3 regions of the Shinella sp. GW821-FHT11G07 genome follow, and region 2 is predicted to be linked to each of the others. Evidence: riboswitches for the same ligand, from Rfam matches in the RefSeq annotation. Region 2 holds a riboswitch; each other region holds the start of a gene.

The links. A riboswitch is a leader RNA that binds a small molecule or an ion and turns the genes downstream of it on or off. The one in region 2 is predicted to bind cobalamin.
Region 1: linked by a shared signal. The riboswitch ahead of AC1RT2_RS12040 (hypothetical protein) and the one ahead of bluB (5,6-dimethylbenzimidazole synthase) in region 2 are both predicted to bind cobalamin.
Region 3: linked by a shared signal. The riboswitch ahead of AC1RT2_RS08000 (aromatic ring-hydroxylating oxygenase subunit alpha) and the one ahead of bluB (5,6-dimethylbenzimidazole synthase) in region 2 are both predicted to bind cobalamin.

What each region holds. Positions count from the first base shown of each region.
Region 1 is NZ_JBXARJ010000005.1:206,347-213,650, reverse strand. It holds gene metH (methionine synthase) at 1-1,226, opposite strand, end outside; gene AC1RT2_RS12040 (hypothetical protein) at 1,313-1,528, opposite strand; cobalamin riboswitch at 1,629-1,845, opposite strand; gene AC1RT2_RS12035 (glycoside hydrolase family 94 protein) at 2,253-7,304, shown strand, end outside.
Region 2 is NZ_JBXARJ010000002.1:318,990-326,293, forward strand. It holds gene AC1RT2_RS05040 (NAD+ synthase) at 172-1,851, shown strand; gene AC1RT2_RS05045 (hypothetical protein) at 1,855-2,181, shown strand; gene AC1RT2_RS05050 (TolB family protein) at 2,197-3,024, shown strand; gene AC1RT2_RS05055 (diguanylate cyclase domain-containing protein) at 3,149-4,660, shown strand; cobalamin riboswitch at 4,720-4,943, shown strand; gene bluB (5,6-dimethylbenzimidazole synthase) at 4,990-5,682, shown strand; gene AC1RT2_RS05065 (DUF2865 domain-containing protein) at 5,675-6,769, opposite strand; gene AC1RT2_RS05070 (phytanoyl-CoA dioxygenase family protein) at 7,041-7,304, shown strand, end outside.
Region 3 is NZ_JBXARJ010000003.1:316,500-323,803, forward strand. It holds gene AC1RT2_RS08000 (aromatic ring-hydroxylating oxygenase subunit alpha) at 1-1,127, opposite strand, end outside; cobalamin riboswitch at 1,289-1,536, opposite strand; gene AC1RT2_RS08005 (DUF6656 family protein) at 1,836-2,441, shown strand; gene AC1RT2_RS08010 (diguanylate cyclase domain-containing protein) at 2,490-3,548, opposite strand; gene AC1RT2_RS08015 (L-threonylcarbamoyladenylate synthase) at 3,710-4,684, shown strand; gene AC1RT2_RS08020 (FAD-binding oxidoreductase) at 4,697-6,127, shown strand; gene AC1RT2_RS08025 (DUF1217 domain-containing protein) at 6,132-7,304, opposite strand, start outside.

The DNA of each region.
Region 1 (7,304 bases), on a different contig from region 2:
GCCACCTGGTCGCGCGCGACGTCGAGGGCGGCCGCATAGTCGCCGGCGGTGATCAGCTTGCGGAATTTCGCCGAGCCGGTGACGTTGGTGCGCTCGCCGACATTCACGAAGGGAATGGCGTCGGTCAGCGTGAAGGGTTCGAGGCCGGACAGCCGCATATGGCGCGGGATGTCGGGGATTTCGCGTGGGCTATGGCGCGCGGCGGCGGCGGCGATGGCGCGGATATGGTCCGGCGTCGAGCCGCAGCAGCCGCCGACGATATTGACGAGCCCGTCGCGCATAAACCCTTCGATCTGGGCGGCCATCTCGTCCGGCGTCTCGTCATATTGGCCGAAGGCGTTCGGCAGGCCGGCATTGGGGTAAGCACAGACGAAGGTCTGCGCGACAGAGGAGATTTCCGCGAGATGGGCGCGCATGGCATTGGCGCCGAGCGCGCAGTTGAGGCCGATCGAGAAGGGATCGGCGTGGCGCACCGAGTTCCAGAAGGCTTCCGGCGTCTGGCCGGACAGCGTGCGGCCGGAAAGGTCGGTGATCGTGCCGGAGATCATGACCGGCAGCTCGATGCCCTTTTCCTCGAAGACTTCGCGGGTGGCGAAGATCGCGGCCTTGGCGTTCAGTGTGTCGAAGATCGTCTCGATCAGGATGATGTCGGCGCCACCATCGATGAGGCCGCGCAGCTGATCGGCATAGGCGAGGCGCAGATCATCGAAGGAGACGGCGCGGTAGCCGGGATTGTTGACGTCGGGCGAGATGGAGGCGGTGCGGTTGGTCGGGCCGAGCGCGCCGGCGACGAAACGGCGGCGGCCGTCCTTTTCCTGCGCGCGCAGGCCGGCGCGCCGCGCAAGGCGCGCACCGTCGCGGTTCAGTTCATAGACCATGTCCTCCATGCCGTAGTCGGCCTGGGCGATGGTGGTGGAGGAGAAGGTGTTGGTTTCGAGAATATCGGCGCCGGCCAGCGCATAGCGGTAATGAATGTCCTCGATCGCGCCCGGCTGGGTCAGCGTCAACAGGTCGTTGTTGCCCTGCTGGTGGCAGGCGCAATCGCCGAAGCGGTCGCCGCGGAAATCGTCCTCGATGAGCTTGAGCGTCTGGATTTCCGTGCCCATGGCGCCGTCGAGCACCAGGATGCGCTCGCGCGCGGCTTTTTGCAGGGCTGCGAGGATCTCGCGGCCGTCGCGGCGCGGCAGTTCGGGGCCGAACAGGGTGTCCAGGTGCGATTTGGCCATGGCAAAGCCCTCCGGTGCAATCATACTGCATCGGAAGTCACATAAAGATATCTTTATGTCAATATGCGTTTATGCGGACCGACGCGTCAGTGAAGCGGACGGTCTGCACCGGCAAGCGAGGCGAAAAGCGATCGCAGGCGGGCAATATCCGGATCGGCATCCTCATAACGGGAGAGTTTCTGCACCTCCTTCAGTGCCTCGACGGCAAGGTCGGCGCCGCGCGGTTGCCAGAGCAGCCAGGAGATGAAGACGGATTCCGGCTTTCCGGTGCCGGAGAGGCCGTTGTGATCAAGTGCAAGCATTTCTTCCCCAATCGGTAAATTGGGGGATGACCGGACGCACGCATGCTGGATTTCGCCGAAAGGCGACAAGCAAGCGCACCACTGGGACACCCCGCCCATGGACGTTTCAAGTATCAGGGCAGGTCTCCTGGCTCACGGGTCGTCGCCTCTGTCTCGCCTTCCCGGTCCAAAGACCAGTGGCTTTATCGACAGTCGCTCACCGTTCACAGTTGCGGGGGCAGCGCCGGTCTTGGCACTCCATCTGGAGCATCGCACCGGCTTCCCTCTTAGCCTCCAAGCCGCATGCGACTCGGAAGACCCTGACTTCGGCAAACTGGCGTCAGCGCGCCGGCAAGTCAATGGTTTTGACTATCATGCACAGGGCGGGAACTTTTTCCCGCATCAGGCATTTGGCTTTCCGCCTGCACCATGCGCAGGTTCGCCCTTGGGGAGGGATGGGCGATTCACCAAATCCGCAGATGAGGGTCCATGCTGCGCCATCCAGTCCTGTTGACATGTTGCAAGTCTCTGTCCTTACGGCTAAAAAATGCCGTTTTCATGCACCACGCGGCCAGGATGCCAACAAGCGTGTCGCCTGAGCCCTGTCCAACCGTCAAGTGCCCCCGGGGTGCGGTTCGGTGCCATGGCTGATCGCGGCACAAATATGAACCCTGCCCGCAAAAAACTGTCCAGCGCAAAGGCCGCCGCCGGATGGTTCCACATGGCCGGATCCAGAATCAGAAACATGCCCCTTCATAATACGCCGCAAGCCTCCTCGCGCGATGCCGACGTCAAGCAGATCGATTATAACGATTCGATCCGCGCCACCTATCTGACGCTGGAGGAGCTTGCCGATTGCGGTGAAGCGCTGGCGCGCGACAAACGCGCGGCCCTGCCCGGCTTCCGACCCTTCGAATTCCGTGCCCGGCACAAGGAAAACGAGAAGGAAATCTTCCGCGTCTACCAGACGACGGCGAAGGATGTCGAAGCGGGCGTGCAGATCACCCCCGCAGCCGAATGGCTGCTCGACAACTATTACGTCGTCGAAGAGGCGATCCAGGAAGTCCGCCGCGATTTCCCCCGCCGCTTCTTCCGCCAGTTGCCGACCCTGGAGGTCGAGGGGCAGGTGATGCCGCGCACGCTCGCCGTCGCCTGGCTCTATGTCGCCCATACGCATAGCAGCGTCTCGCATGACGGCCTGACGGCTTTCGTCCAGGGCTTCCAGAAGGTCGATGCGCTGAAGATCGGCGAACTCTGGGCGCTGCCTTCCTTCATTCGTTTCGTGCTTCTTGAAAACCTCCGCCGCATTTCGAGCCGCGTCGAGCGCTCGCGCAAGATGCGGCTGAAGGCGAACGAAGTGGCGGACGAACTGATCCGGCTCAACGATCCGGAAAAATGCATTGCCCATCTCCAGTCGATGGAGACCTTCATCGACGACAACACCTTCGTCATCCAGCTGCTCTACCGGCTTCGTGACGGCTTGCAGGCCTCCGGCGCGGTAATCCAGTGGCTGGAGCGCAAGATCGAGAGCCGCGGCAGCGACCTTGAGGAGCTGATCGTCGCGGAGAACAACCGGCTGTCCTCCGGCAACGTCACGATGAGTTCGCTCATCAAGAGCCTGCGCTCCGTCGACGATACGGAATGGCCCGTCTGGTTCGAGAGCGTCAGCCGCCTCGACGAAGCGCTGCGCCAGCGCTCCGACTATAGCGACCTCGATTTCGGCTCGCGCAACAAGTACCGCAACACGATCGAGCGCTTCGCCCGCCGCTCCGGCAAGACCGAGCTGGAAGTGACCGAAATCGCGCTCACCATGACCGAGGAAGACGCGGCGGCGCATGTCGAGGACCTGGATTACAAGGCCAATGTGGCGGCCTTCCTCGTCGGCAAGAAGCGCAAGCAGCTCGAAAAGCGCATCGGCTATCGTCCGTCGATCGTCCAGCGCGCCGTGCGCCTGACCCGCAAGCTGGATTGGTTTGCGATTGCCGCGCCCAACATCATCCTGACGCTGCTGGCGATGATCGCGGTCTATTTCTTCCTCGATCCGCTCGATATTCCGAATGGCGCATGGCTGATCATGCTCGTGCTTTTCGCGCTGCCGGCCTCCGAGGGCGCGACGGGTCTTTTCAACACGCTGGTCACCTTCTTCGTCACGCCGTCCCGCCTTGTCGGCTACGAATTCAAGGACGGCATTCCGGACGATGCGCGCACGCTGCTTGCCGTGCCCTGTCTGATTTCCAAGCGCGACCATGTCGACGAATTGGTGCGCAATCTCGAAGTGCACTACCTCGCCAATCCGCGTGGCGAGATCTATTTCGCGCTCATCAGCGACTGGGCCGACAGCCAGTCGGAAGAAACGCCGGCCGATCTCGACGTGCTCGAATATGCCAAGCGCGAGGTTGCGGCGCTGTCCGCCCGCTACGCCTATGACGGGCGCACGCGCTTCTACTTCCTGCACCGCCGCCGGCTCTACAATCCGTCGGAAGGCGCCTGGATGGGCTGGGAGCGCAAGCGCGGCAAGCTGCACGAGCTGAACCTGCTTCTGCGCGGCGACGGCGACACGACCTTCCTGCCGGGCGCCAACATCGTGCCGGCGGACGTCAAATATGTTATGACGCTCGATTCCGACACGCGCCTGATGCGCGATGCCGTGACCAAGCTCGTCGGTAAGATGCATCACCCGATCAACCGCCCCGTCATCGACGAGGCGACGGGCGAAATCACCGCCGGCTACAGCATTCTCCAGCCGCGCGTCACGCCCTCGCTGACGACCGGTAAGGAAGCCTCGACCTTCCAGCGCATCTATTCCGCCGACCGAGGCATCGATCCCTACGTCTTCACCGTGTCGGACATCTACCAGGACCTCGTCGGCGAAGGCACCTTTACCGGCAAGGGCCTCTATCACGTCGACGCCTTCGAGGCGGCCGTGAAGGGCCGGATCGGCGAGAATGCCGTGCTGAGCCACGACCTTCTCGAAGGCTCGCTGTCGCGCTGCGCACTGGTGACGGATGTAGAACTCGTCGAGGATTTCCCGACGCGCTACGGTGTCGAGACCTCGCGCCAGCATCGCTGGGCGCGCGGCGACTGGCAGCTGCTGCCCTACCTCTTCAGCCCGTCGAGTGGAATTTCCATGATCGGCCGCTGGAAGATGTACGACAACCTGCGCCGCAGCCTTATCCCAATCGGCTGGCTCGTCGCCTCCGTCATGGGCTGGTACTACATGGAGCCGCGCCAGGCGTTGATCTGGCAGCTCGTGCTGATCTTCCTGCTCTTCGTCGCACCGACGCTGTCGCTGATCTCCGGCATCATGCCGCGCCGCAACGACATCGTCGCGCGTGCCCATGTGCATCGGGTCATCTCTGATATCCGCGCGGCCAATGCGCAGGTGGCACTCCGCATCGTCTTCATCGCCCATTCGGCGGGCTTGATGGCGGACGCGATCATCCGCTCGCTCTACCGCACCTTCGTCAGCCGCAAGCTGATGCTGGAATGGCGCACGGCCGCGCAGGCCGATAGTGCTGCGCGCGGCGGCATCCTCGCCCATTACAAAACCATGTGGCAGGCGCCGGCGCTCGCCGTGGTCTCCGTGGCGCTCGCCATGGTCTCCGATACGGGCCTGCCCTTCATCGGCATTCCCTTCGCCCTCGTCTGGCTGCTCTCGCCGATGATCGCCTGGAATGTCAGCCAGACGGCGGAGACCGAGGACCAGCTCGTCGTGTCCGACTATGTCGCCACTGAGCTGCGCAAGATCGCGCGGCGCACCTGGCGCTATTTCGAGACCTTCGTGACGGCCGAGCAGCACTTCCTGCCGCCGGACAATTTCCAGGAAACGCCGCAGCCGGTGCTTGCCGAGCGCACGTCGCCCACCAATATCGGCGTCTACCTGCTCTCGGTCATCTCCGCGCGCGATTTCGGCTGGATCGGTTTTGAAGAGACGGTGCGGCGCCTGGAGCAGACGGTTTCGACCATCGACGGCATGCCGAAGTACCGCGGCCACCTCTACAACTGGTACCGCACGAACACGCTGGAAACGCTTGGCCCCCGCTACGTTTCGGCGGTCGATAGCGGCAACCTCGCCGGCCACCTCATCGCCGTCTCCTCCATGTGCCGCGAATGGGCCGAAGCGCCGTCGGCGTTTCTGCAAGGCAGCCTTGACGGCATCGGCGACGTGGCATCGATCCTGTCCGAGACGCTGACGGAACTCCCCGATGACCGCAAGACCGTCCGACCGCTGCGCCGCCTCATCGAGGAGCGCATCGCCGGCTTCCACAACGCGCTCGCCGCGGTCAAGCGCGAGCACGAGTTTGCCTCCATCCGCGTCATCAACCTTTCGGTGCTGGCACGCGACGTCAACAAGCTGATCGTCAACCTCGACCACGAGATCAAGTCGCCGCAGAGCGGCGAGGTCGTGCATTGGGCAGGCGCGCTGGTCGCGGCTTGCGAGGCGCATATCGCCGACAGCGTCTTCGACCTCGGCAGCATCGAGACGTTGCGGGCGCGGCTGGTCGTGCTGCGCGACCGTGCGCGCGACATCGCCTTCTCGATGGATTTCGGCTTCCTGTTCCGCCAGGAGCGTCGCCTGCTGTCCATCGGCTACCGCGTCGAGACCAACGAACTCGACGAGGCCTGCTACGACCTGCTCGCCTCGGAAGCGCGCCTGACGAGCCTGTTCGCGATCGCCAAGGGGGATCTTCCCACCGAGCACTGGTACAAGCTCGGCCGTCCGGTCGTGCCGGTCGGCTCGCGCGGTGCGCTGGTCTCCTGGTCCGGCTCGATGTTCGAATATCTCATGCCGCCGCTCGTCATGCAGGAGCGCCAGGGCGGTATCCTCAACCAGACGAACAATCTGGTGGTGAAGGAGCAGATGAACCACGGCCGCCGTCTCGGCACGCCCTGGGGCATTTCGGAAGCGGCCTTCAACGCCCGCGACCACGAGCTGACCTATCAGTATACCAATTTCGGTGTCCCGACGCTCGGCCTCAAGCGCGGCCTCGGCCAAAATGCGGTGATCGCGCCCTATGCCTCGCTGCTTGCCTCGCAATACGCGCCGGCGGCCTCGCTCGAAAATCTCGAGCGTCTGCGCAAGCTCGGTGCCCTCGGCGTTTACGGCTTCCACGATGCCGTCGATTTCACGCCGACACGCGTGCCGGAGGGTAAGACCTGCGCGGTCGTGCGCAACTACATGGCGCACCATCACGGCATGTCGATCGCCGCCGTCGCCAACGTCGTCTTCAACGGCGCGCTGCGCGAACGTTTCCACTCTGACCCGGTCATCGAGGCTGCCGAACTTCTCCTGCAGGAAAAGGCGCCGCGCGACATTCCGGTCATCAACGCCAAGCGCGAACCGGAAACCGTCGGCAGCACGCAGGCCGACCTGTTGCGCCCGGAAATCCGCATCATCAAGGATCCGTTCTCCAGGGAGCGCGAGACCGTCTTCCTGTCGAACGGTCACTACTCGGTCATGCTGACGGCGAACGGTGCCGGCTATTCACGCTGGAACGGTCAGTCGGTCACCCGCTGGAAGCCTGACCCGACGGAAGACCGCTGGGGTTCCTTCCTCTTCCTGCGCGATACCGCGACGAACGAGTGGTGGTCCGCCACCGCCGAGCCGAAGCGTGCCGAGGGCGAGGAAACGAAGACCCAGTTCGGCGACGACAAGGCGGAGTTCATCAAGACCGTCGGTACGCTGACGAGCGAGGTCGAGGTCATCGTCGCCACCGAGCACGATGCCGAAGGCCGTCGCCTGACGCTGCTCAACACCGGGCCGGAAGACCGCTTCATCGAAGTGACCTCCTATATG
Region 2 (7,304 bases):
CGACCGTTCGAGAGAGCGATAGCCGCGCGCGGCAGCAGGATCGGACACCAGGGCATTTTCCGCTTTCCCTGAAACGCGAAAACGCTCTGTCCCTATGTTTTTTGCAGTTCCGGACGCAAAAGCGCTGCACGTTTTTGCTGGAACTGTTCTGAAGGAAACGGGTCCGCAGACATGACTTCCCAGACTGAAAAGGCAACGCTGCGCATCGCCGTCGCGCAATTGAACCCGACCGTCGGCGACGTTGCCGCAAACCTCGCCAAGGCGCGTGCGGCCCGCGAGGATGCGGGCCGGCAAGGTGCCGACCTCCTCCTTCTGACGGAGCTTTTCATCTCTGGCTATCCGCCGGAAGATCTGGTGCTGAAGCCCGCCTTTCTGAACACCTGCCGCCGCGCCATTGACGCTCTCGCTGGCGACACCGCTGATGGCGGCCCCGGCGTCATTATCGGCTTCCCGCGGCAGGATGAGACGGGGCGCTACAATGCCGTCGCCGTGCTCGATGGCGGCAAGGTGATCGCCGTGCGCGACAAGGTGGACCTGCCAAACTACGGCGAGTTCGACGAAAAGCGCGTCTTCGACCAGGGCGCCATGCCCGGACCGGTGAATTTCCGCGGCGTGCGTCTCGGCATTCCGATCTGCGAGGACATCTGGGGCGAACTCGGCGTCTGCGAGACGCTAGCCGAAAGCGGAGCGGAAATCCTGCTCTCGCCGAACGGTTCGCCCTACTATCGCGGCAAGGTCGACATTCGCCACCAGGTGGCGCTGAAGCAGGTCATCGAGACCGGCCTGCCGCTGCTCTATGCCAACCAGCTCGGTGGCCAGGACGAACTCGTCTTCGACGGCGCGAGCTTCGCCTTCAACACCGACAAGACGCTCGCCTTCCAGATGAGCCAGTTCGAGGAAACGATCGCGCTCACCACCTGGAAGAAGCATGGCGAGGGCTGGGTTTGCGACGGCGGACCGATGTCGCGTATTCCGGAGAAGGAGGAGGCGGACTACCGCGCCTGCCTGCTCGGCTTCCGTGACTACGTCAACAAGAACGGCTTCAAGAATGTCGTGCTCGGCCTGTCCGGCGGCATCGATTCGGCGATCTGCGCGGCAATCGCCGTCGATGCGCTGGGCGAGGAGCGGGTGCGCTGCGTGATGCTCCCCTACCGCTATACCTCGAAGGACTCTCTGAAGGACGCAGCCGACTGCGCCAAGCTGCTCGGCTGCCGTTATGACATCGTGCCGATCGAGGCGCCCGTTACAGGCTTCCTCTCGGCGCTATCGGAAACCTTCGAAGGCACGGAAGAGGGCATCACCGAGGAAAACCTGCAGAGCCGTACGCGCGGCACGATCCTCATGGCGATCTCCAACAAGTTCGGCTCGATGGTCGTCACGACGGGCAACAAGTCGGAAATGTCGGTTGGCTACGCCACGCTTTACGGCGACATGAACGGCGGCTTCAATCCCATCAAGGACCTCTACAAGATGCAGGTCTACGCGCTGTCGCGCTGGCGCAACGGGCATGTGCCGCCAGGCGCGCTCGGCCCGACGGGCGAGGTGATCCCGAACAACATCATCGACAAGGCCCCGTCCGCGGAACTGCGCCCCAACCAGACCGACCAGGACTCGCTGCCGCCCTATCCGGTGCTCGACGACATCCTCGAATGCCTCGTCGAGTTGGAAATGAGCACGGAGGAAATCGTTGCGCGCGGCCATGATGCGGCAACCGTGCACCGCATCGAGCACCTGCTCTACATCGCCGAATACAAGCGCCGGCAATCGGCGCCGGGCGTGAAAATCACCAAGAAGAATTTCGGCCGTGACCGCCGCTACCCGATCACCAACCGATTCCGGGACCGGGGGTAGGGCGTGGAGGCGCGCTCCAGCGAGCCGGGCGGTGACGAAGACCGCCCGGATTTCACACCGGAGGAAATCAAGCTCATCCGGTTGTGGTCGCTGAGCGACGTGTCGGCCGGCCGGCAGGTTTCGGCGCAGGTTGCCTATTTCGCGACGCCGGCAGTGTTCGGCATCTACGGCCTTGCGACCGGCAGCCTGGTCATCACCGGCGTGGCCTTCATCTGTATCCTTTTGCTGTTGGCCTGGGGTTTCGTTTCGACCTGGCGCGAGCACAGCAATTTCGTGCGCATGCAATCCATCTGCCGGAAGCTGTTGCCGGTGGTCGACGAGCGACAATAACGACAGGAGAAGGCCATGCGCAGTTCCGTCGAGATCCACAATATCGTTACTGGCGAAACCCGCGTCGTGTGGCAGACGGAGCGGCTCGTCGAGGCGCCGAATTTTTCGCGGGATGGGCGTTTTCTGGTCATCAACGGCGACGGGCTGCTCTATCGCCTTTCGCTCGATGGCGGCGAACCCATGCAGATCGACACGGCGTTTGCGACGCTTTGCAACAATGACCACGGGCTTTCGCCCGATGGCACGTTGCTGGCGATCAGCGACAAGGTCGAGTTCGGCAAGTCGGCGATCTATGTGCTGTCGGCCGAGGGCGGCACGCCGCGGCTGGTAACGCCGAACCTGCCGTCCTACTGGCATGGCTGGTCGCCGGATGGCGAAACATTCGCCTATTGTGGCATCCGGGGCGATGTCTTCGACATCTACACCATCCCGGTGGCAGGCGGCGAGGAGCGGCGTGTGACCTTCGGCGAAGGGCGCAATGACGGGCCGGATTATTCTGCCGATGGCGAGTGGATCTACTTCAATTCCAGCCGCACCGGCCGCATGCAGATATGGCGCGTGCGCCCGGATGGCAGCGAGCCGACGCGCATCACCGACAGCCCCTATGGTGACTGGTTCCCACACCCTTCGCCGGACGGAAAACACCTGCTCGTGCTCTCCTACGAGGGCGACGTTTTCGATCATCCCCGCGATCTCGATGTGCGCCTGCGCCTCATGGACATGGACGGCGGCAACGCACGGATTCTGTTCGAGCTTTTCGGCGGGCAGGGCACGATGAACGTGCCGAACTGGTCGCCGGATGGCACAGAATTCGCTTTCGTGCGCTACGCGCCGGCTGGGTGATCCCCATTTCCGGTGAGCGTGAGTTAAGTTTTCACTCACCAGCCCGTTTAAGCGAATTTTGCCGTCTGTCAGTTAGTCTCCTCCCAACAATGCCCGGAAAGGGTGGGGGACAGGCAGGGAAACAATGACGGGCAAGGCTGAACTGGGCCGCACGACGCGGCGACGCGGTGTAGGTTGGGCGATCCGGGCGGCGGCCTTGATGATCGTCCTGCTGTTTGGAGCCGCCAACTATCTCGTTCTGGACCATGCAATCGAGCGGGCCGACAGTTTCGTCGCCGAGACCGAGCGCACCCTGGTGCGCAACGAGTTCAGCCACCAGATCGACCAGGTCGTGCAATACCAGAGCCAGCTCTCCTTCTGGGACAAGGCGTTCAACGAACTGGCGGACGGCATGCCGGACGACACCTTCGTGCGCGACCAGATGCGGGACTGGATGTGGTCCGATTTCGGTTTCTCCTGGATGATCCTTACCTCGCCGGATGGTGAAAAGGTGCTGGGCGTACAGCGCGGTGAAAAGGTTTCCGAGCGCAAGGCCCGCGAAAAGCTGCACTGGGTGAGCGATCTCACCCGCAGGGCCGAGCGCGCCTATCGCGAGGCGCTGTCGCCCGATCGCGGCGGTTGGGTGGTGGCCGGTGCCAAGGCGGATCCGGACCTGCTGACGCCGGCACTGCCCGAAATCCACGTTTCCGGCATGCGGTTGATCGACCGGGTGATGAGCATCGTCGTCGTGCAGGCGGTTATTCCCAAGACACTTTACATCCCCGCGAACCGGCTTGAGCCGACGCTGCTGATCACCGTCAAACCCGTTTCGCAAAAGATGCTGGCAAACACCGAACGGCGCCTCGGCGTGCGCGATCTTGGCTTCACGCCGATCGTGACACAGGAGCCGGGGTTGCTGATGACGCCGGTCGGCGGGGATACCTACAATCCGATGGTCACGTCCTGGCGGCCCAACATGCCCGGATCCTTCGTCTGGCGCTCGGCGCTGCCGCAGATCGCGTTGTTCGTTCTGGTGTTTGCCGGCGTCATGCTGTTCGTCACCCTGCGCTTTTCCGCGCTCGTCCGCGCGCTCCAGCGCAGCGAGACGAAGAACGCCTTCCTCGCACGGCACGATCCGTTGACCGGCCTCAAGAACCGCAGCGGTTTTGACGAGGAAGTGTCGCGCGCCATCAAGAAGGGCGAGAACAAGCCCTTCGCGATCCTCGCGCTCGATCTCGACAGGTTCAAGGCAGTCAACGACCGGCATGGGCATGCAGCGGGGGATGCGGTGCTCCAGGCCGTCGCCAGGCGGTTCTCCGAGCGTGTCGGCCGGCGCGGTTGCGTCGCCCGCCTGGGGGGCGACGAGTTTTGCGTTCTGCTGACCGGCGAACATAGCCGTGAGCATCTGGTGGAGCTTGCCGCCAGCCTCGTTCTGGATGCGCAGATCCCGATCGCCTATGACGGGCAGCTTCTTCTCATTGGCGGCAGCGCCGGCATCGCCCAGTTTCCGCAGCACGGCAAGACGGTGCACGACGTCATGGTAATGGCTGACGCCGCGCTCTATGCTGCCAAGAACGCCGGCCGCAATCGTGCCGTCCATGCCGGTGACATGGACAGGGCCGAGATTGCCGACGCCGGCGAGGCCCGCGCCGCCTAGTGAGCCGCAGATGGACAGGCCCGCGGCGCAAGCGGGCTTGATCGCATCGTCCGGTCATGCGCATATCGCTCCCGTCAGGTGCCCGCTTTTTGCGGGAGAATCGGGAATCCGGTGCGGGCTTGAAAAGCCCAGGTCCGGAACGTGCCCAACGCTGTGACGGGGATGGCGTGCGCCGTAAAAGCTTGAATCGATTCAGGCTTTTGCCACTGGTTGCTCAACCGGGAAGGCAGGTGCTTGCTGCGTGACCCGAAGTCAGAAGACCGGCCTGGCAAGATAGACCGAACCCGCGTGGACGGCGGCAGGTTGTGCGCATTGTTGGGGAGAAAACGATGCGAACCGAACCGTGGGACCCTCTGGTCCGGGCGGGCGCCTTTTCTTGCGAGGACAGGCAAGCCGTCTATCGTGCCATCGAAACGCGCCGCGACGTGCGTGACCAGTTTCTGCCCGAACCATTGCCGGACGACCTCGTCGGCCGCCTGCTGCATGCCGCACACAGCGCGCCGTCGGTCGGCTTCATGCAGCCGTGGAATTTTCTCACGGTGCGCAGCGAGGCGACGCGGCGGCGGGTGCATGCCGCGTTTCAAAAAGCCAATGCCGAGGCGGTGGCGATGTTCGAAGGCGAGCGTCAGGAGCACTATCGCGCCCTGAAGCTCGAGGGCATTCTAAAGGCGCCGCTCTCGATTTGCGTGACCTGTGATCCAACACGCGGCGGAACGGTGGTGCTCGGCCGCACCCACAATCCGCGCATGGATGTCTATTCGACGGTCTGCGCCGTGCAGAACCTCTGGCTCGCGGCGCGGGCGGAAGGGGTCGGCGTCGGCTGGGTTAGCATCTTTCACGACAGCGACGTCCGGAACATCCTCGGCATACCCGAGCATATCGAGATCGTCGCCTGGCTGTGCGTCGGTTTCGTCGACCGACTCTATGCCGAGCCGGAGCTTGCGGTGAAGGGCTGGCGACAGCGCCTGCCGCTGGAAGAACTGGTGTTCGAGGAGCGCTGGCCGGAAACCGACGTCAGTTGACGCCGGCATCGGCCGGACGGCCGAGGTCGATGGCGGATTGGTTTGCCGGCAGGAAGACCGGGCCGACGGTGCGCACCTTGCTGGTCGCCGGATCGTAGTCGCGTTCCTCGATCGTCACCGGCGTCTTGACCGCTGTTTCCGCCTTTTTCGGCAGGGTATCGATCCTGGTGATGGAACCGCCGTCGTCGCCGGTCGATGCCTGCGCAGGGTCGCCCTTCAGCGCCTTCTCGCGCTTGATCATCTCCTGGTAATAGGCCGAGAGGTTGCAGCCGCAGGCGCCGGGCTTGGAAAGGTCACGCGTGCGGTAGGAGAAGGCGTTCTGCAGCTCGTAATAGGGGCGACCGGTAACCGTCGAGGTCATCTGGTCGGTTTCCTGCCCGTTCGTCATCGACTGATAGAAGAGCTCGGTTTCCGTCTGCGGGCACATCATGCTGCAGACTTGCTGGTCGCGGCGAAAATCGAGTGGCGTGGCGCCGGAGGAGATAGGGAAAAAGCCGCCGTCGCAGGTGCGCACGCAGACGGTGCGCAGGTTGCCATGGCCATTGCTGCCGCCAAGCGAGCGCAATTCCAGCCGCCCGCTGCCATCAGGCATGGTGCCGAGCGGCAGGCTGTGTGTTTCATCTGGTGTGCGCAGCGTCTCGGTCGCCGCGACGGGCATCACTTTCGCTTCGTCGTTGCAGCCGTTCGTCTCAAACGAGGCGAGCAGGCGCCTGCGCTTGCCGTCCGTTGAGGTGCCGCCGGCGAATTCGCGGCGCTTCCTGTCGAGGATCTGGAGATTGCGCTCCATCTTGCCAATGACCGACTCCAGCGTGTCGCACGCTTCAGCGTTCGGCCCACCGACGACGATGATGCTGCCGCCCGAACAGCCGAGGCGGCGCTGGTCGCCCTTGGCCTTGCGAAGCTGGATGTTCTGGCGCGCGATGGCGCCGGCATATTTGCGGGCGCTCGACGTATCGACCAGCACCCGGGGCAGGTTGGCAAGCTCAGCCTGGATGCGCTCGCACACGTTCGCGGCCGCCGTGCCGCCGAAGAATAACAGCGGCAGGCCGGTAGCAACGGCAAAAAGAAGACTGGCGCGTCTTTTCAAGTCGTCGATCCCATGAATGTGCGTTTGGGCGGCAATCCCGCCGCATATGCAGGCCTTATCATAGGCTACCGGGGGGGAAGCGCAACGCGCTCCCGCATTTGTGATTAACGCGCAAGAGAAACATGATTTGAATACTCACCTTTTTGGTGAAGGGGCGTAATTGATCTCCCCCAGGGCTTGGTGTAGCACTCTCGGCACATACAACAGCCGGTATGCGCGCTTCTCGCGCAGTCGCCCTCAAGGGGAGACCGGCCCTTGCAGGCAGGTGCACATGCGGATTTCGTCAGTCTTGCTCAGTCCTCTCTACGCGCTTCAGGTCGCGTCCGGCGCCAAATCCTTCGCCGACAATCCCATCATCGGCAGCAAATGGCTGAACAGGAAAGGGCTGCATGAAAAGCGCGTCTCGCTCGCCATGCGCATGGCGGCCTGGCGCCGGACCAAGCTGGAAAGCACGGTCGCGCCGGAATATCGCCGGCAATATGCCGAGAACGGCTTCGTGAAGATCGAGAACTTCCTGTCCCCCGAAGATTTCGCC
Region 3 (7,304 bases), on a different contig from region 2:
TGGTAGGCCGGCGAGCGGATGCCGAAGGCATTTTCCTCGACGATCCGGCGGTCTTGGTCGTTGGTCTCGGTCCAGACATGGGTGAGTTCGTCGAGACGATAGTCGACGCCTTCCACGGCATCCTTGTTGACCAGCCATTTGGTGGTGACCTGCGTCAGTTCCGGGCCGAGCGGCAGCACGCGGAAGGTGATGGCGTGGTCGGCCAGCACATGGTTCCACGTCGTCGGGTAGTGGAAGAGCAGCAGCGTGCCGATATGGCTTTCCGGCACGTCGCTCGACAGCGGACGTGCAACGGCGCGCGCGCCCGACATGGTATAGCTCTCGGCATCCTGGATGAGCGGCATGCGGGCGGCGCGGAACTGGCCGGTCGGCGACATGCGGAATTCGCTCGGCAGGCCGGCAGTCTCGCACTTCGCCCAATGCTCGGCGATCACGGGATCATCCTTGGCGCCCTGCACGCCGGTGGCGCTCGGCGCTTCCGGATAGGTGCGGCAGAGTTCCGGATGGTTGGCGGCACAGTGATAGCACTCGCGGTTGTTTTCCCAGACGAGCTTCCAGTTGCCCTTTTCGATGATCGTGCTTTCGAAGGCGACCTTGGTCTCCCCGAGGCGGTGACGGGCGAGATAGGGCTCGACCATGGCGCGGAACGGCGCAAAATCCGGAGCCTCATCGGCAAGGCAGATGAAGATGTAGCCGCCGACGGTCTCGCAATGCATGCGCTTCAGGCTGTGCTGCGTCCTGTCGAAATCCTCCGCCATGTGGCGGGCGAAGAGCAGCGAACCGTCCAGTTCGTAGGTCCACTGGTGATAGGGACAGACGAGCTTGGCAGACGAACCCTTGTTCTGCGTGCACACCCGCGAGCCGCGGTGGCGGCAGGAATTGTGCAGCGCGCGCACCGTGCCCGAGCGGTCGCGGGTGACGACGACGGGATAGTCGCCGACCTGCACGGTGAAATAGTTGCCGGCCTTGGGAATCTCGCAGTCATGGCCGATGAACAGCCAGTCGCGGTACCAGATCGTCTCCAGGTCGAGCTTGTAGTGGTCTTGGTCGATATAGAAGGCCTGCTCGAGGCTGTAGCCGTCGCGCCGGTTCTTGAGCTTGCGGAGCACGTCGCTGCGAATGTCCATGCTGGATCCTCAGATATCCAAATTATTGCCACGCAATTCCGAACGGAAAACCGCTTCACACTTTTCCTGGAACTGCTTTCGGATGAGGCGCACGGAAGGAGACGGCATCCAGGCGGCAAGCCGCACGGAGTGCACGCTTCCCGGCCGCCCGCCGCAGCCAGTCACGATCGTTTCTCCAGGCTGGTTTCCGGGCTGAGGAGTGTTCTTGTCGGGCATGACCGCGTCCAAAAAGTCGAAAACCTTTCGGGGTCATGCCTTCCGAACCAGTGCAGCGCCTTCCCAGACCTCCCGTCCAGTGGCTTCTGCTGCACCTTGCTCCAACACCGTTGCGGGGGCAGCGCCGGAATTCAACCGGCTTCCCAATTCTCCACCCTCCCTGAGGAATGGCACCTTGAGTGTTCCTATCTAAACGCAAGAATCGTCGCGCAACATGTCGGAAAACGACATGGCCTCCTGATTTGACGACAGCTGTTTCCAGAAGAGCCAGGGCGTGGCGGGGTAACTTTCTCCAGTCATACCAAAGCGATATGCCTAATTTTTCGGCGCATTGCCTCGACAATGGCGATGCTGTGGCCAAGCATCACACGCTTGTCATATTGCGACCACGATGTTGCCGGGACAGGAATTGGGAGTGCGACAGCAAGGATTGCTTAACGACGTTTTCCTAAACTCGTCTGCGATCAGGGCGCGAGGATGGAGTGCCGCCACGTGCAGCAGACGAAATTTCGATATTACGACGCCGTTGCCTACAAGCGTGCGAACCCGCCGAAAGCAGCCGTACACACGCAATTTCTCCGGACCGGCCGTATCGACCGCGACGTCAACTGGAGCCCGAGCGAGAAGCGTTACCTCTCCTATCCGGAAGTGGCCGAGCGCACCGGCCGCAAGCTGGAGCGGGCGGGCAGCGTCACGCATGACCGTATCAACGGCTTTCATGAGACGATCCAGTTTCCCAAGCTGATCTTCCACCGTACGCTGGCCGAGACGCCGCATCTAGGCTACTGCCACATCACGGTGGCCAATTCCCGCTTTGCGGAATTCCCGAACGTGCAATGGGCCTTCTACATGACCAATTTCCGTGCCGAGATCGGCGACGGGGAACAGTTCTTCGCCGGCATTTCGAAGAAGCCCGGCCGCATGTATTTCGCCATCGCGATCACCCCGACGGAAGAGGAAGGCCGCCTCACCATCGACCGTAAGGTGCGCGGCAACGGCGTGATCTTCCGCACCGACGACCCGAAGCTTGCCATGAAGAACGTGCTGATGCTCGGTGCCCGCAACGAGGCACTCCGCAAGATCATCCGCGCGCTTTAGAGCATTTCGCGGCACGCAAAACCGCTGTGCACCCTTGCCGGAACTTCTCTAGGACGCCCGGTACAGCATCCATTCCTTGCCCGCCGGCACTTCGTCGCCGCGTCCGTAGACGACGACGAGATCACCCCCGGCGCCCTTCGCCTCCAAGAGCGCCCGGTCACAGGCCGATGCGAGGTCAAGCGCGCTGTCGGCGCGGTCCGACATGCACACACCGGCAGACAAGGTCAGGTGGCCGAGATTGCGGCCGGTACGGGGATCGCGGAGCGCAACCGTCTGGAACGCTGCGCGCAACAGATCGACCAGCCGTGTCACCTCACCCTCGTCCGACGTCTGGAACAGGAAGCCGAAGCGCAGGCCGTCGAAGCGCACGGCGAGATCGTTGGCCGGGAACGCCTGGCGGATGAGGCCGCCGTAGAAGGTGACGAGATGGTCCGAAAGGGCCTCGATCTGGGCCGGCGAGAAACGGCGGTCTGCATCGACCTCGGCGACGACGACACCGCAGAGCATCGGCAAGTCCGGATTGGCATAGACGCGGGCGAGCGCCTTATTGAAGGCACGGCGGTTGCCGAGTTTCGTCGGCGGGTCGATGAATTTCATCGCCTCGAAATCCGCCATCTCCTTCTGGATGCCTTCCATGACGACCGATTGCGCGGCGACCTTTGCCGCCATTTCCGCCGTGTGGCTGACGCGCTGTTCGGTCGCGCGCTGCAGGGCCTCGAGCGAACCGCCGAGCATATCCACCCCGCCCGCTTTTTGAATGACCTGCGAGGCCTCGCCGATCAGCCGGCCGTAGTCGGAAAGCGACGTCCGCTCCTGGCTGAGAAGGTCCATGAAATTGCTCATCTCGCCGCTGATCGCACCGGCAGAGCGTTGCAGCACGCCGGCCTCATGCTGGTGGGGCAGGTACTTCCGGCCGAGTTCATCAAGCATGGCCTGGGTCTTGTACTTGCCGAGCGCCACGAAATCGCGCACCAGATCCGGATTGGCGCCGGCATAGGCCTCGTAGACCAGTTCGTAGTTGCGCGGCAGGCCATCGATGCCCATCTGCTTCATGGCCGTTGCGACGCGCAGGGCGATGTCGGTCGTCGAGGATTTCTTGTGAGTCATCTGGTGCGGGGACCTGCGTGCGGGAGTGTTCACCTCACCCATAGCAGGCCGCTCTTTCGACCCTTCTAACCCGATCATTCGAATTTTAAGCAATCCGCCTGTGCCCTTGGCATTTGCCGCCAAAGCCCTGTAAAGGAGGCCGGAAACGACGGAAGGGCGACATGGCTTACATCATCGATACGCGGACGGAACCGGAGGTGGCGCTGGTGCGAGCCTCGGAGGTGCTGAGCCGAGGCGTGCCGGTCGCAATCCCTACGGAAACGGTCTATGGCCTTGCCGCCGATGCCACCAATCCGCTGGCGATCACCCGCATCTATGAGATGAAGGGGCGACCGCGCTTCAATCCGTTGATCTGCCACATGGCCGATCTTGCCATGGCAGAGCAACATGCCGTCTTCGATCCGCTGTCGCGACAGATTGCAGAGGCCTTCTGGCCCGGCCCGCTGACCCTCATTCTGCCGATCCGGCCGGAGAGCGCCATCCACCCGCTGGCGCGCGCGGGGCTCGATACGGTCGGCATTCGCGTGCCGACGGGTTTTTCCAGCCGGTTGCTTGCCGCCTTCGGCCGGCCGCTGGCGGCCCCCAGCGCCAATACCTCCGGCCGTATCAGCCCAACGACCGCCCGGCATGTTGCCGAGGATTTTGGCGCGCGGCTGGAGCTGGTGCTCGATGCCGGGCCGGCTGTGGTTGGGCTTGAATCTACCATCCTCAAGGTCGAGGGCGAGACGATCCGGCTGCTCAGGCCCGGCGGGCTGGATGCGGTCGAGGTGGAGCGCGTCACCGGCCGCCCGGTGCTGCGCAACGACACGGCGGGCGCCACGATCGAAGCGCCGGGCATGCTCGCCTCGCATTACGCGCCCGACGCGCCGGTGCGGCTGAATGCCCGTGACGTACGGCCGGGCGAGGTGCTGATCCGCTTCGGCGGCAGGATACTCCCCGGCGAGGCCGATGCTGCGCTCGTGCTGGACTTGAGCCCCAGCGGTGATCTGGCGGAAGCCGCCGCCAATCTGTTCGGCTATATGAAACAGGCGGATGCGGCGGGCGCAGGCTCGATTGCGTTTTCGCCGATCCCGTCGGATGGCCTCGGCGAGGCGATCAACGACCGTTTGCAGCGCGCGGCCGCCCCGCGCGGCTAAAAGGAAGACGTGATGGCCCAGGCAACGCTTTCTCCCGACCTGATCGCCCGTTTCGCCGCCATTACCGGCGAGACCTATGCGCTCACCGAAGACCGGGACATCGCCCCCTATCTCATCGAGAGCCGCGGGCTCTATCATGGCACGTCGCCACTGGTGCTGCGGCCCGGTTCCGTTGAAGAGGTCTCGGCCATCCTGGCGCTCGCCACCGAAACCCGCACGGCCATCGTGCCGCAGGGCGGCAATACCGGCCATGTCGGCGGCAGCGTGCCGCGCGAGGGTGCAGCCGATGTCGTGCTGTCGCTCTCCCGCCTCAACCGCATCCGCGATGTCGATCCGGTCGGCAATGTCATCGTCGCGGATGGCGGCGCGGTGCTGGCGGACATCCAGAAGGCGGCCGAAGCGGTCGACCGGCTGTTTCCGCTGTCGCTCGGCTCGGAAGGCTCGTGCCAGATCGGCGGCAACCTTTCCACCAATGCCGGGGGCACTGCCGTGCTCGCCTATGGCAATATGCGCCAGCTGTGCCTCGGCCTCGAAGTCGTGCTGCCGACCGGCGAGGTGTGGAACGGGCTGCGTCGCCTCAAGAAGGACAATACGGGCTACGACCTGCGCGATCTCTTCATCGGCGCGGAAGGCACGCTCGGCATCATTACCGGGGCGGTGCTCAAGCTTTTCCCGCGGCCCCTTGGTCACGAGGTCGCCTTTGCCGGTTTGAAATCGGTTGCGGATGCCCTCACCCTCTTCGAGCGCGCCTCAAGCCGTTGCGGCCCTGCCCTCACCGGCTTCGAACTGATGCCGCGCCTCGGTGTCGATTTCACCACGCGCCATATTCCGGGCGTGCGCGATCCGCTCGCCACCCGGCACGACTGGTATGTGCTCATCGACATCTCCACCTCCGACGACGCAGAGACGGCAACGCGCATGATGGAGGCGCTGCTGTCCGAAGGCATCGAGGCGGGGCTTGTCGAAAATGCGGTGGTCGCCTCCAGCGAAGAGCAGCGCCGGGCGCTCTGGCACATGCGCGAAAGCATGTCGCCGGCACAGAAGCCGGAGGGCGGCTCGATCAAGCACGACGTCTCCGTGCCGGTCTCGGCTATTCCGGCGTTCATGGCGGAGGCGGACGCCGCGGTGATGGCCGCCATTCCGGGTGCGCGCATCTGCTCGTTCGGCCATATGGGCGACGGCAATATCCACTACAACATCTCGCAGCCCGTCGGCGCTGACAAACAGGCCTTCCTTGACCGCTGGCGCGAGATCAACCACCTCGTGCACGGCATCGTCCTGAACTACAATGGCTCGATTTCCGCCGAGCATGGCATCGGCCAGTTGAAGCGCGACGAGTTGGCGGAGGTCCGCGCACCGATCGAGATGGACCTGATGCGAAGGGTGAAGCGATCCTTCGACCCTGCCGGCATCATGAACCCCGGCAAGGTCGTCAACGTCTGAGGGATCAGCTGCCGCCGGTGCGCAGCTGCGCCAGCGACATCATCAGGTCGGCGCTGATGCCAGCCGAGCCGGAGCCGGTCAGCACCGAAAGCGCAGGATCGGTCGTGCTCTGATTGTCGAGGTCGTAGAGCACGGAGAACTTCACGATCATCTTGGAGACCTTTTCCGGATCCTGCAGGTCCTCCAGCTCAAGATAACGGTTGATCATGTCGGCCTGGGCGTCGATATTCGCGCTGCCGATTTCGTCGGGCAGCTGATAGAGCACCTTGAAGACCTCGAAGAGCGCATCGTCGGCAAGAAGATCGTAGGCGCTCGAGATCGTATCTGCCTTGCGCTCGAAATAAAGCGCGAGGCGCACGCCGGCATTGTCGTTGCCGGCCTCCTCCTCCAGCATCTGGCGCACATAACTGTCGAGCGTCTCGTAGATGCCGCGGCGCGACTGAATCTGCGCATCGTCCGGCCGCTCGACAAGCCCTTCGGCGTTGAAGTTGAACGAGGCGACGATCTTGCGATAGGAGCGGTCGGCCTGCTGGTTCACGAAGCTCTTCGGATCGTCGAGATCGGAGGTGAAAATCTTCGCCATGAACTCGGCATCGACGCTGGCCGGATCGATATTGTTGGCTTCCAGAACGAAAGCGACGAGGCGCGGATCGGACAGGAATTCCTTGACGGAATCGATCTTCTGCATCTGGACGGAGTAATATTTCGCCTCTTCCTCCGCCAGCTTGCGGTCATCCTCCGTTCCGAAACGGGATTTCTCCACCACATAGCCGCGCGACATGACGAGGATTTCGGATTCGGACTGCGCCAGTTTCGGCTGGGTGATATTCCCGTCCGACCCGAAATTGAACGCCTTGGCGAGCTCCACATAACGCTCGTCGTCGAGCTGGTACACATAGCTTTTCGGATCGTTGAGGTCGCTTTTCAGCACATTCTTGATCGTCAGCGCCGAGACCTTCGTCGGATCGATGCCGAAGGCTTTCAACGCGAAGTCGTAGACCGTCGCCTCGCCGATAAAGTCCTTCACGGACTTCACAGCGCCGATCTGGCCTTTGAAACGCTTGATGGCGGTTTCGTCCGCCTCGTCGTCCTTGTCGTTGTAACGAACCATGTAGCCGCGCGCGGTCGTCGCGGTCTGGGCGGCGGTCTGCGGCGTGTCGCCGGCCGCCAACGTTCC